One region of the Arthrobacter sp. Y3224198 genome, then DNA from elsewhere that is predicted to be linked to it. Evidence: riboswitches for the same ligand, from Rfam matches in the RefSeq annotation. Region 1 holds a riboswitch; the other holds the start of a gene.
What was found. A riboswitch is a leader RNA that binds a small molecule or an ion and turns the genes downstream of it on or off. The one in region 1 is predicted to bind thiamine pyrophosphate.

Region 1 (4,861 bases):
TTCGGGAAGGTTCGGCGTCACCAGGTCCACATGGGCCAGGAGGCCCCTCAACGCTTCTTCGGCGTCCGAATCCAGGAGCCGATCGCCGCTGGTGGCAATCATTACCGGATCCAGCACCACGGCAGGCGGTCGGAAGGTATCCAGCCAGCCGGTGACGGTCCGGATGGCATCGGCGGTCCCGAGCATGCCGATCTTTACGGCGTCGATGACCACATCGTCACTGACCGCGGTCAGCTGTTCGTGCAGGAAAGACACCGGCGGTGTGTGGACCGACCGCACGCCCCGGGTATTCTGCGCCACAAGTGCCGTCACCACGGCCATCCCGTAGCCGCCGGTGGCCGCAATGGACTTCAGGTCCGCCTGAATGCCGGCGCCGCCGCTGGGGTCGGTCCCGGCAATGCTCAGGATCCGGGGGATTCTCACCGGTTCCATGCTGACACCAGCTCCTCGGCGGCGCGGCGCGGATCGGCTGCGGCGCAGACGGCGGACACCACGGCTGCGCCCGAGGCTCCGGCGGCGTGCAGCGGCCCGATATCGGCTGGGCGGATCCCGCCGATCGCGACACAAGGGAGCGGGGATGCCTGGGCGAAGGACCGGAACCCTTCCAAACCCAGGGGTTCCGGATGGTCGGGTTTGGTGCTGGTAGGCCGGATGACCCCGGCGCCCAGATAGTCCACGGTTCCCGCGGGCAGGATCCGCACCGCCGCCAGATGCGCGTCCGTGTTCGCTGTAAGTCCGACGACGGCATCCGGGCCCACGAGCTGCCTCACCGCCTTAACGGGCAGGTCGCTTTGGCCTACATGCACCCCGTGGACCGCAGCTCCGGCGGCACGCGCGGCCAGATAAACATCCACGCGGTCATCCACCAGCAGCACCGCTTGATGGCCGACGGCCGCGGCCACGGCCAGCACCAGCGAGTGGAAGTCCGCAGCGGAAACATGCTTCTCCCGCAGCTGCACGGTGCGTATACCGCCCGCGACAGCGGCCCGTACGGTGTCGACCACGCCGCGGGTTCCGCACTGGAGGGTGTCGGTGACCAGGTAGATTCCGGTATTTCGGGCGGCGTCCCGGGGCCGGCCGGTAGCAGGGGCGGTAACGGTGCTCATGCGGAGGCCAGCCGTTCGGCGATTGCGGCAGCGTCCAGGTTCCACAGGGCGTCAAGGAATGCGGGGGCGAAGCTTCCCGGACCGGATACGGACGCTGCTGCCTGCTCCGCGGCCACGGTGTACGCGGCGGTGGCGGAGGCCACCGCCGCCAGCCTGGCGCCGTCGTCGGCTGACGAGCGCCCGGGTTCCGGAGCGGCCGCTTCTGAACCGCCAGCGGGAACCGGACGGTCCGCCACAGCCAGGAAAGCAGCGGTGACGGCGCCCAGGGCACAACCGCCGCCGGTGACCTTGGTGAGCAGGGGGCTGCCGTTGGACTGCCGAAGCGTCACGGTGCCGTTGGTAACCACATCCGTAGCGCCGGAGACGGCCACCACGCTGCCGTACTTGCCCGCGAGCAGGGCGGCTGCGGGGAGGGCCGCTTCAGGGTCGTCGGTTGCATCCACACCGCGACCGCCGCCGCCCAGGCCGGCGAGCGCTATGATCTCGGAAGCATTCGCCCGGATCGCGGTGGGGCGCATCTCCAGCAACTCGGCGGCCAGGGCGGTGCGGACCGGCAGGCTGCCAACCGCGACCGGGTCCAGCACCCAGGGGATCCCGGCGTCGTTGGCTGCTTCGGCTGCTTCGAGCATGGCGGCGCGTTGTTCCCCGTGCGGGGTCCCCAGATTGATCAACACGGCGGAGGCCATCCGGGCAAACGGGCCGGCCTCGCCGGGAATGTCGGTCATGGCCGGTGCTGCGCCCACTGCCAGGAGCACGTTGGCGGTGAAGTTCGTGACCACGGTGTTGGTCAGGCACTGCACAAGCGGCGGATCGGCACGCAGGCGCGCCAAATGGTCGGAAACGGTTAACGGTGTGAGGCGAATAGTCATTCGCGACATCCCTTCGCTAGTTCTAACTAGATCAGGTTCAACGGGTTTCATCTCAGCCGTGCGGCACCCCGTGTCACTGCAGATGACTCTACGAGCGGCGGAGCCCAAAGGCAAAGGGGCCGCCGGAGCCGGTTGGGCCGCGCCAGGCGTTGACTGGCCCGGTCCGCGTGCGCAGAGTTGAGCCATGCCCGGGATAGCCAAACCCCTGTGGGACCGCCTGGCCGAGACCGTCAGCTCCGGCTGGTGTCCCGGGCTGGTGGCGGGGGTTCGGATTAACGGCGAATCGGAAATTTTCGCCACCGGATTCCTGGATGCGGGCGGAACCGCACTCATGGACGAGGACACCCCGTTCCGGATCTCCTCGCTCAGCAAGCCCGTTGGCGGCGCCCTGGCGCTGTCCCTGCTGGCGGACGGCACGCTGGAACTGGAGGAAGACATTTCCCGTATGTTCCCCGCGCTGGGACACCTGCGGGTGCTCGCCACCCCCGATGCGCCGCTGTCCGTGTCAGTTCCCGCCCGCGGGCCGATCACCGTACGCCACCTGCTGACCTTCACTGCGGGATTCGGCATCGATTTCGGGTCCACGCCCTACGCCGCGGCCACCCGGGATTTGTTGTGGGGGCCGAACCCGCCGGACCTGACACCCGAGGAGTATCTGGCCCGCCTCGCTGCCCTGCCGCTGGCGCATCAGCCCGGTGACCTTTGGATGTACCACGCGTGTGCGGACCTGCTCTCGGCAGTGCTGGCCAAGGCCGGTGACGCGTCAGTGGCAGAGCTGCTGCAGGAGCGGATCAGTAAGCCGTTCGGGCTCACCGGCACCGGGTTTCCGACCGGGAAAGAAGTGTTCCCGGCCGTCTACGGGGAGGCCGACGGCGGGCTCCGGGAAATGGTCTCCTACCGGGATGCCATGGCGGTGCCGCCCAAGTTCGAGTCCCTGGCAGGCGGACTGGTGTCCACGGCGCCCGACTACCTGAGGTTCCTGGCGCAGCTGGCCGACGACGCCGTGCTGCCCGCCGAGCTGCGGCAGCAGATGACCGAAGACCAGCTCACCTCTCCGCAGCGGGTGGGAATGACGGAAATGTCCGGTCCGGACGAGTCCTGGGGTTTCATGACCGCGGTGCAGACCGGGCTGGGAGCGCCGTGGTCCGAACCGGGTATGTGGGGCTGGGCCGGCGGAACCGGGGTCAGTGCCGCCGTCTATCCGAACGGGGACATCGGCGTGGTGTTCACCCAGCGGTTTATGGGTGGGCCGCAGGACAGCTTTGACTACTTCTGGGAGCCGTTCGGTGCGCTGCGGGAGACTGTATACCGGTAGTGGCGGGCTGAGGGTCCGTTCCGGACCCACCGGACCACCAGTCACCAAGGGGCCAGTGCCGGTGTCGAGAGGGCCCCGGCCCGCCAGCCAGGCCATGAACCTCCGGCGGTCGCCGGCGGAGCCGAGCCGCTCCGGGACCGTGGCCAGTAGCACCGGCAGGTCCCAGGCGACATACTCCTCGGGCCAGTCCGCCGGCCCGTAGCCGAGACCCAGATCCGCGTGGTGCATCTCCACTTCGCGCAGCCGGTGCGCGGGGCATTCCATCACCCCGTAATGCTCCCCGCCGAGGAAGTGGCCGTTTGGGAAGCCGGCCTCGGCGTAACGGGCCAGAACGGCCTCGAGCGCTGTTTGGCTGGCCGCGAGATCACTGATGATCTCCGGTGCGGACCTGCCGGACCCGGCTTCGATCTCACCCTCGCGCTGCGCCGTGCCGCCAGGGTACTTGGGGAGGTCGAGACCCTCCAACGCCCCGGAGAGGCGCCGCCCGATCCCGTCGGCATTGCGGGCCAGATGGGTGAGGACATGCCCGACTGTCCAGCCGGGGAGCAGGCTTGGCGCACGGACATCGTTGTCGGCCAGGCCGGACACGGAACGCATCAACCGCTCCTGGGCTTCGATGCACAGCTCGGCTGCCCGTCCCGGATTGCTGTCGAGAGTCATAACCACACCGTCCTTCGCCCGGGATGACCGGGATTGCCGTTAAGCCGCCAGCCTAGCCGCCCGATGCCAGGGCGGGTCGGCAATGACCGCCGATGCACTTGGGATGCACGCAGGCTAGGCCGACTGCAGGTACGCCAGCACCGCGAGGACGCGCCTGTGGTCCTCCGGACTCTGTTGCAGGCCCAGTTTGGCGAAGATGGAGGTGATGTTCTTTTCCACCGCCCCGGCGGAGAGGAACAGGGTGCTCCCCACGGCGGCATTGGCGCGGCCCTGGGCCATCAGTTCCAGGACCTCCCTCTCCCGCGGGGTCAGGCGCTGGAGGTCCGTGCGGTGTCGGGAGGCGCCCATGAGCTGCTGTACCACCTCGGGATCCAGCACGGTCTCGCCGCGCGCCAGGCGTGCCAGGGCAGCCAGGAAGTCGCCGACGTCGGCCACCCGGTCCTTGAGCAGGTAGCCGACCCCGGCGGGATGACCGGCCAGCAACTCAGCGGCATACCGGGTCTCCACATACTGCGAGAGCACCAGCACGCCCACCTCCGGATGGGTACGGCGCAGTGTCAGGGCCGCTTGGATGCCCTCGTTGGTGAAGGTTGGCGGCATCCGGTTGTCCAGCACCACAACATCGGGCAGTTCGCCGTCGTCGGCCGCGTCCAGGGCGGCGAGCATGTCCGCGGCGTTGTCGACGGCGGTGACCACCTCGTGTCCCCGGCTGGTCAGCAGCTCGGTCAGGCCCACACGCAGCAGCGTGGAATCCTCGGCCAGCGCAATTCTCATGCGGCAGCAGGGGCAGGGCAGGGAAGGCGGCGCTGGGGAATCATGCCTTCGACGATAGCGGAAGCTCCACGGTGATCCGGGTGGGCCCGCCCGCCGGTGAGGCGATGTCCAGCCATCCGTCCACCGCCCCGGAACGT
Region 2 (4,861 bases), on a different contig from region 1:
GCATCCTGTCCGAACGTGGGCTCATCCAGCAACAGGATGGCGGGCGCTGTGGCCAGCATGGTCGCCACGGACAAGCGGCGTTTCTCGCCGCCGGACAGGGTGAACGGATTGACCCCGAGCAGCGCGTCCAGGCGCAGCCTTTCGGCCAGTTCCTGCACCCGGGCCCGCACCTGGTCTTCTGTGTCCCGGCCGAGACGCCGGGGGCCGAAGGCCAGTTCATCCAGCACCGTGTTGGTCAGGAACTGGTGTTCGGGTTCCTGGAACACGGTGCCGATCCGGTCCACCAGCTGAGCCGAACTCCACCGGAACGGGTCCGCGGCGGCTTTGCCGGCCAAGGCCGGCTCCGCTGCAACCGTCCCTTCCCGGGGCCGGAGCAGTCCGCCCAGTGTCAGGGCGAGCGTGGACTTGCCGGCACCATTGGGACCGGTAATGCCGACGGCGGTCCCGGCGTCCAGGTCCAGGTCCGCGCCGTGAACGACGGCGGGACCGCGGGCGGTGCGGGCGGCAGCCAGTCCGCGGGCCTGGAGCAGGCGCGGACCGGCGGCGGCAGGGGTCCACGGACCGCCCGGAATGTCGGGGCGGGTGCCCGGCAGCCACACACCGGCTTCGGCCAGTGCCCGGCGGCGCCCGGCATTTCCCAGCACCTCCGCCGGTGTGCCGTCGGCAAGGACTCCGCCACCGGCGGCGAGGACCACCACCCGGTCCACTATTCCGGCCCACACCTCCACCCGGTGTTCCACCACAACCATGGTGGCGCCGGTCCGGTCCAGGACCCGGCTCACCGCGTCACGGATCTCCGTGACGCCTTCCGGGTCCAGGTTGGCGGTGGGCTCGTCGAGCAGCAGGAGTCCCGGTTCCATGGCCATCACCGATGCCAGGGCCAGGCGCTGCTTTTGACCGCCCGAAAGCGCGGCCGTTGAGCGGTCCAGCGGCAGGTTGAGGCCCACGTCGGCCAGCGCCCGGCGCACCCGTGGCCAGATCTCGCCGGCCGGGACCGCGAGATTCTCCGCGCCGAAAGCCACCTCGTCGCCCACCCGGGAGAGAACGGTCTGGGCGTCGGGGTCCTGCAGGACCAGTCCGGTCCGCCCGCGCACCGAGCGGTCCGCCGGATGCAGGTTGTCCACCCTGAGGGTGCCGTGTTCTTCCCCGCCCGTATCCGGGCCAAGCACTCCGGCCAGGGCGTGCAGGAACGTGGATTTTCCCGCTCCGGACGCACCGAGGAGCAGGACGCGTTCACCGGGGGCCACCGCCAGGTCCAGTCCGGACACTGCCGGGCCGGACCTGCCGCCGTGCTGCCACCCCCAGCCCTGCGCTGTTACAGATGCGGGGCGGGAGTGGCTGTCGGGCAGGACCGGCGGGGCCGCGCCGGCACCAGGCGCCTGGTTCCTGACGCCCTTTTTGCGGAAAAGCATGGCTACGCCTTCCCGGTCCGCCCCGCCGCGAACGGTGCCAGGGCGCCGGTCCGGGCCAGTGCGCGCACTGCCAGCCAGGACAGTCCGCCGGCCAGCAGCGCGCCCGAGACGGCGGTGAGCAGAACATAAAGGAGCTTCCACTGCCCCGCCCACTCCACGTTGTAGAGAATGTTTTCGCTCAGCCCCAGGAACAGGCCGGACCCGAGTCCGGCCAGCAGAGCCACCGGGAGCGTGAAACGGCGGTACAGGAATACCAGGAACACCAGTTCGGCGCCCAGGCCCTGCAGGAAACCGGAGAGCAGCACGGAAAGTCCGAACTGGGTTCCCAGCACGCCGGAAACCGCCGCGGCCAGCATTTCGCAGTAAATCGCAGCGCCGGGCTTGCGGATGATCAACCCGCCCAGCACGCCGGCAATCAGCCAGCCGCCGGTGTACAGGCCGGCCAGCGGCGGAAACGCCGCGGTCAGCGCGCTGATCCCGGCATACCCCAGGGACCAGGCCCAGAAAATGATGCCGACGGCCACCGCCACAACGGAAGCGACAACTATGTCCACCACCCGCCACGTACGCACGGGGGCTGCCGGACGTGCTGCGGACGGCGCCGCAGCGGAATCGAACCTGTTCATGAAAATCCTCCTGAAAGCAGGAGGGGAGGGTCATAGCGCGCCGGCACAGGCCGGCACCGCGAAGTCCGGTGTTGGCCGGCCTCCGGGCTGGTATTTCCCTGAGCTCTCGACTCCCTTCGCCGGTACTAACCGGATCAGGTTCGAGGGTCTGCGGTGATCCGCACTCTCAGCGCCTTGCCCCCTGCTGCCCTAAGGCTGCCGTGGACGTGCGCTCCCCTGTCGTGTGTTTGCGGTTCCACTCTACACACGCCTTCGGCTTCTTCACAGGCACCCTGATCTGCGGCCGTACCGGGACCATGCGGCTGACAGCGGATACCGTAGGGTTAGGACAAACGCCCGAAGCTAGGAGTACTCATGAACCTGATCCTCAAACTGCTCGGAACCGGAGCGAGCATCCTGTCCGGCATCGTGGCCGCCAAGGTGCTGGATTTCGTCTGGACCAAGGCCACCGGCAACGAGCCGCCCAAGGACGCTGAAGGCAGCCTCGAAAACAGCCTGCGTTCGGCCGTCGCCTTCGCCGTGGTTTCCGGCGCCGTCAGCTCGGTGATCCGTGTCCTGACAAACCGTGGAACGCAGCGGGCCATCCAGCGGTACCAGAAGACCCCTGAGGTCGTCTAAGCGCCACAGTTTCCCAGCACCGCCCAGCCGGCGGTACACAGCACAGCGCCCGGCCCGGATTTCCGGGGCCGGGCGCTGTTGTTTAACCGCTGTGCCTATTCCTGCGGCTTGCGCTGGCGGGCGGCGAGCAGTTCGTCGTCGTCCAGCTCCCCGGTATAGGCAGCAGCTCCCGGATCGTCGTCCACCCGGGGATCGTCGTTGTCGTTTTCCATCTCCTCGGCCTCGGCATCCTGGAGCAGGCGCTGGGCCCGTTCCACGACGTCGTCCAGCTCGTCGATCACCAGCAGCTCCGGCCGCAGGTGCTTGGTCCGGTAGCCGGCCCGGCCCACCATGTGGGCAGAGACCGGTGCGGTCAGGAGCATAAAGAGCCATGCCACGGCCAGGATGGGCAGCAGTTTCCAGCTGCGGAAGGACACGGCCATGGCCAGCAGGAACAGCAGCAGGCCCAGTACCTGCGGCTTGGTCGCCGCGTGCATGCGGCTCAGGAGGTCCGGAAAGCGGATCAGGCCGATAGCTGCGGCCAGCGACATCAGGGCGCCGCCGATCATCAGCACTGCGGCTATGGCGTCGTATACGGTGTCTTCCATTGCCTTACCTCCTGTCCGTGACGAAGCGGGCCACGGTCACCGAGCCGAGGAACCCGATCAGTGAAATGGCCACCAGCAGGGCGAGGTAATCCAGGTTGCGGTAGACAATCATATCCGTCACCAGGGCGGCACCCACAATCGCGAGCAGGACATCCGTGGCAATGACCCGGTCCAGGATCGAGGGGCCGCGGGCAATCCGGTAAATGGCTCCGGCACCGGCCACGGCCAGCATCACGGATACGACCACTACAGCTACGCCCATCATGCGCCGCCTCCAATCTTCTGCTGCCGCGATTCGGCGCTCTCCGCCTGGAGCGCGGCCAGTTCTTCCTTGGTGCCCATGACGCGGATCAGCCAGGCCTCGGCGTTGAGCACATCGGTGCGGGTCTTTTCCGCCTGTGCGGCCGTGGCCACGTCCAGGGCGTGCAGGTACAGCGTGGACGTGGAACGGTCGACGTCGACAATGAGCGAGCCCGGAATCAGCGAAAGCACGTGGCCGGTAGCGGTCACCAACAGGTCGGAGCGGCTGCGCAGCTTCACGCCGATGACCCCGTTGCGGATCCGCGGGCCGCGGAACACGGCAAGCCAGAACACGTGGAAGCTGGCGAGCACCAGCTTGTACAGGAACCGCCCGGCGAAAAGCACGGCGTAGAAGACGTTGAACCGTCCGCTGAGTTCCACCGGCGGGAGGTAGAAGATATTCGCCACCACAAAGGCGATCACGGCCCCGAAGATCAGGTTTCCTGCGCTGAAGTCCTGCCAGAGTGCGCCCCACAGGACCACCAGCCAGATCAGCAGGGGCAGTTCCTGCAGCAGCGGGATACGGGACCGGTTGCGCATGCGTGCTTCCTTGGTCATCGCTGTGCCGCTCCTTCCCCGAGGACCGCTTCAATATAGGGAGTCCGGTCCAGCAGGTCCCGGGCCGCGTTGTCGCTGAGCGAGAACAGCGGACCGGCCAGGACCGTCAGTGCCACGCCCAGGGCCACCAGGCCCACCGTCGGATAAACCATGGTCCGGGGCAGCAGGTCCACCGATTCCCGTCCGGAGAACCGGCCGGTGGGATGCTCGTTGACGTTCTCGGAGCTGCGCAGGCTGGAACCGTCGGCGCTGGTGGCCAGGAGGATGGGATCCGGGTGGACGGCGTCCTCGGGAGTACGCCAGAACGCCCGGTTCCATACCCTGGCCATCACCAGCAGGGTCAGCAGGCTGGTGGCAACGCTGGCACCGACCAGCACGTAGGCCAGCGGGGTGCCCAAATCCACACCGGCCTGCATCAGGCCGAGTTTGCCCAGGAATCCCGAGAACGGCGGAATGCCGGCCAGGTTGATGGCGGGGATGAAGTACAGCACCGCCAGCAGCGGCGACAGCTTTGCCAGTCCGCCCAGCCGGTCCATGTTGGCCGTGCCGCCGCGCCGTTCAATCAGCCCGGTGACCAGGAACAGCGAGGTCTGCACGGTGATGTGGTGGACCACGTAGAACACCGCGGAGCCGATCCCCACCACGGAGGCGATGGCCAGGCCGAAGACCATAAAACCGATGTGGCTGACCAGGGTGAAGGAGAGCATACGTTTAATGTCCGTCTGCGCCAGGGCACCCAGGATGCCCACCAACATGGTCA

Region 2: another riboswitch for thiamine pyrophosphate. It lies ahead of AC5RUF_RS13985 (ECF transporter S component); the one in region 1 lies ahead of thiM (hydroxyethylthiazole kinase).

What each region holds. Positions count from the first base shown of each region.
Region 1 is NZ_JBNHFG010000012.1:69,192-74,052, forward strand. It holds gene thiD (bifunctional hydroxymethylpyrimidine kinase/phosphomethylpyrimidine kinase) at 1-432, opposite strand, end outside; gene thiE (thiamine phosphate synthase) at 420-1,106, opposite strand; gene thiM (hydroxyethylthiazole kinase) at 1,103-1,984, opposite strand; TPP riboswitch at 1,967-2,056, opposite strand; gene AC5RUF_RS09000 (serine hydrolase domain-containing protein) at 2,160-3,290, shown strand; partial or broken gene AC5RUF_RS09005 (maleylpyruvate isomerase family mycothiol-dependent enzyme) at 3,357-3,950, opposite strand; gene AC5RUF_RS09010 (response regulator) at 4,065-4,724, opposite strand; gene AC5RUF_RS09015 (sensor histidine kinase) at 4,765-4,861, opposite strand, start outside.
Region 2 is NZ_JBNHFG010000033.1:17,219-22,079, forward strand. It holds gene AC5RUF_RS13980 (ABC transporter ATP-binding protein) at 1-1,412, opposite strand, end outside; gene AC5RUF_RS13985 (ECF transporter S component) at 1,415-2,038, opposite strand; TPP riboswitch at 2,133-2,266, opposite strand; gene AC5RUF_RS13990 (DUF4235 domain-containing protein) at 2,393-2,656, shown strand; partial or broken gene mnhG (monovalent cation/H(+) antiporter subunit G) at 2,902-3,243, opposite strand; gene AC5RUF_RS14000 (MrpF/PhaF family protein) at 3,248-3,508, opposite strand; gene AC5RUF_RS14005 (Na+/H+ antiporter subunit E) at 3,505-4,101, opposite strand; gene AC5RUF_RS14010 (Na+/H+ antiporter subunit D) at 4,098-4,861, opposite strand, start outside.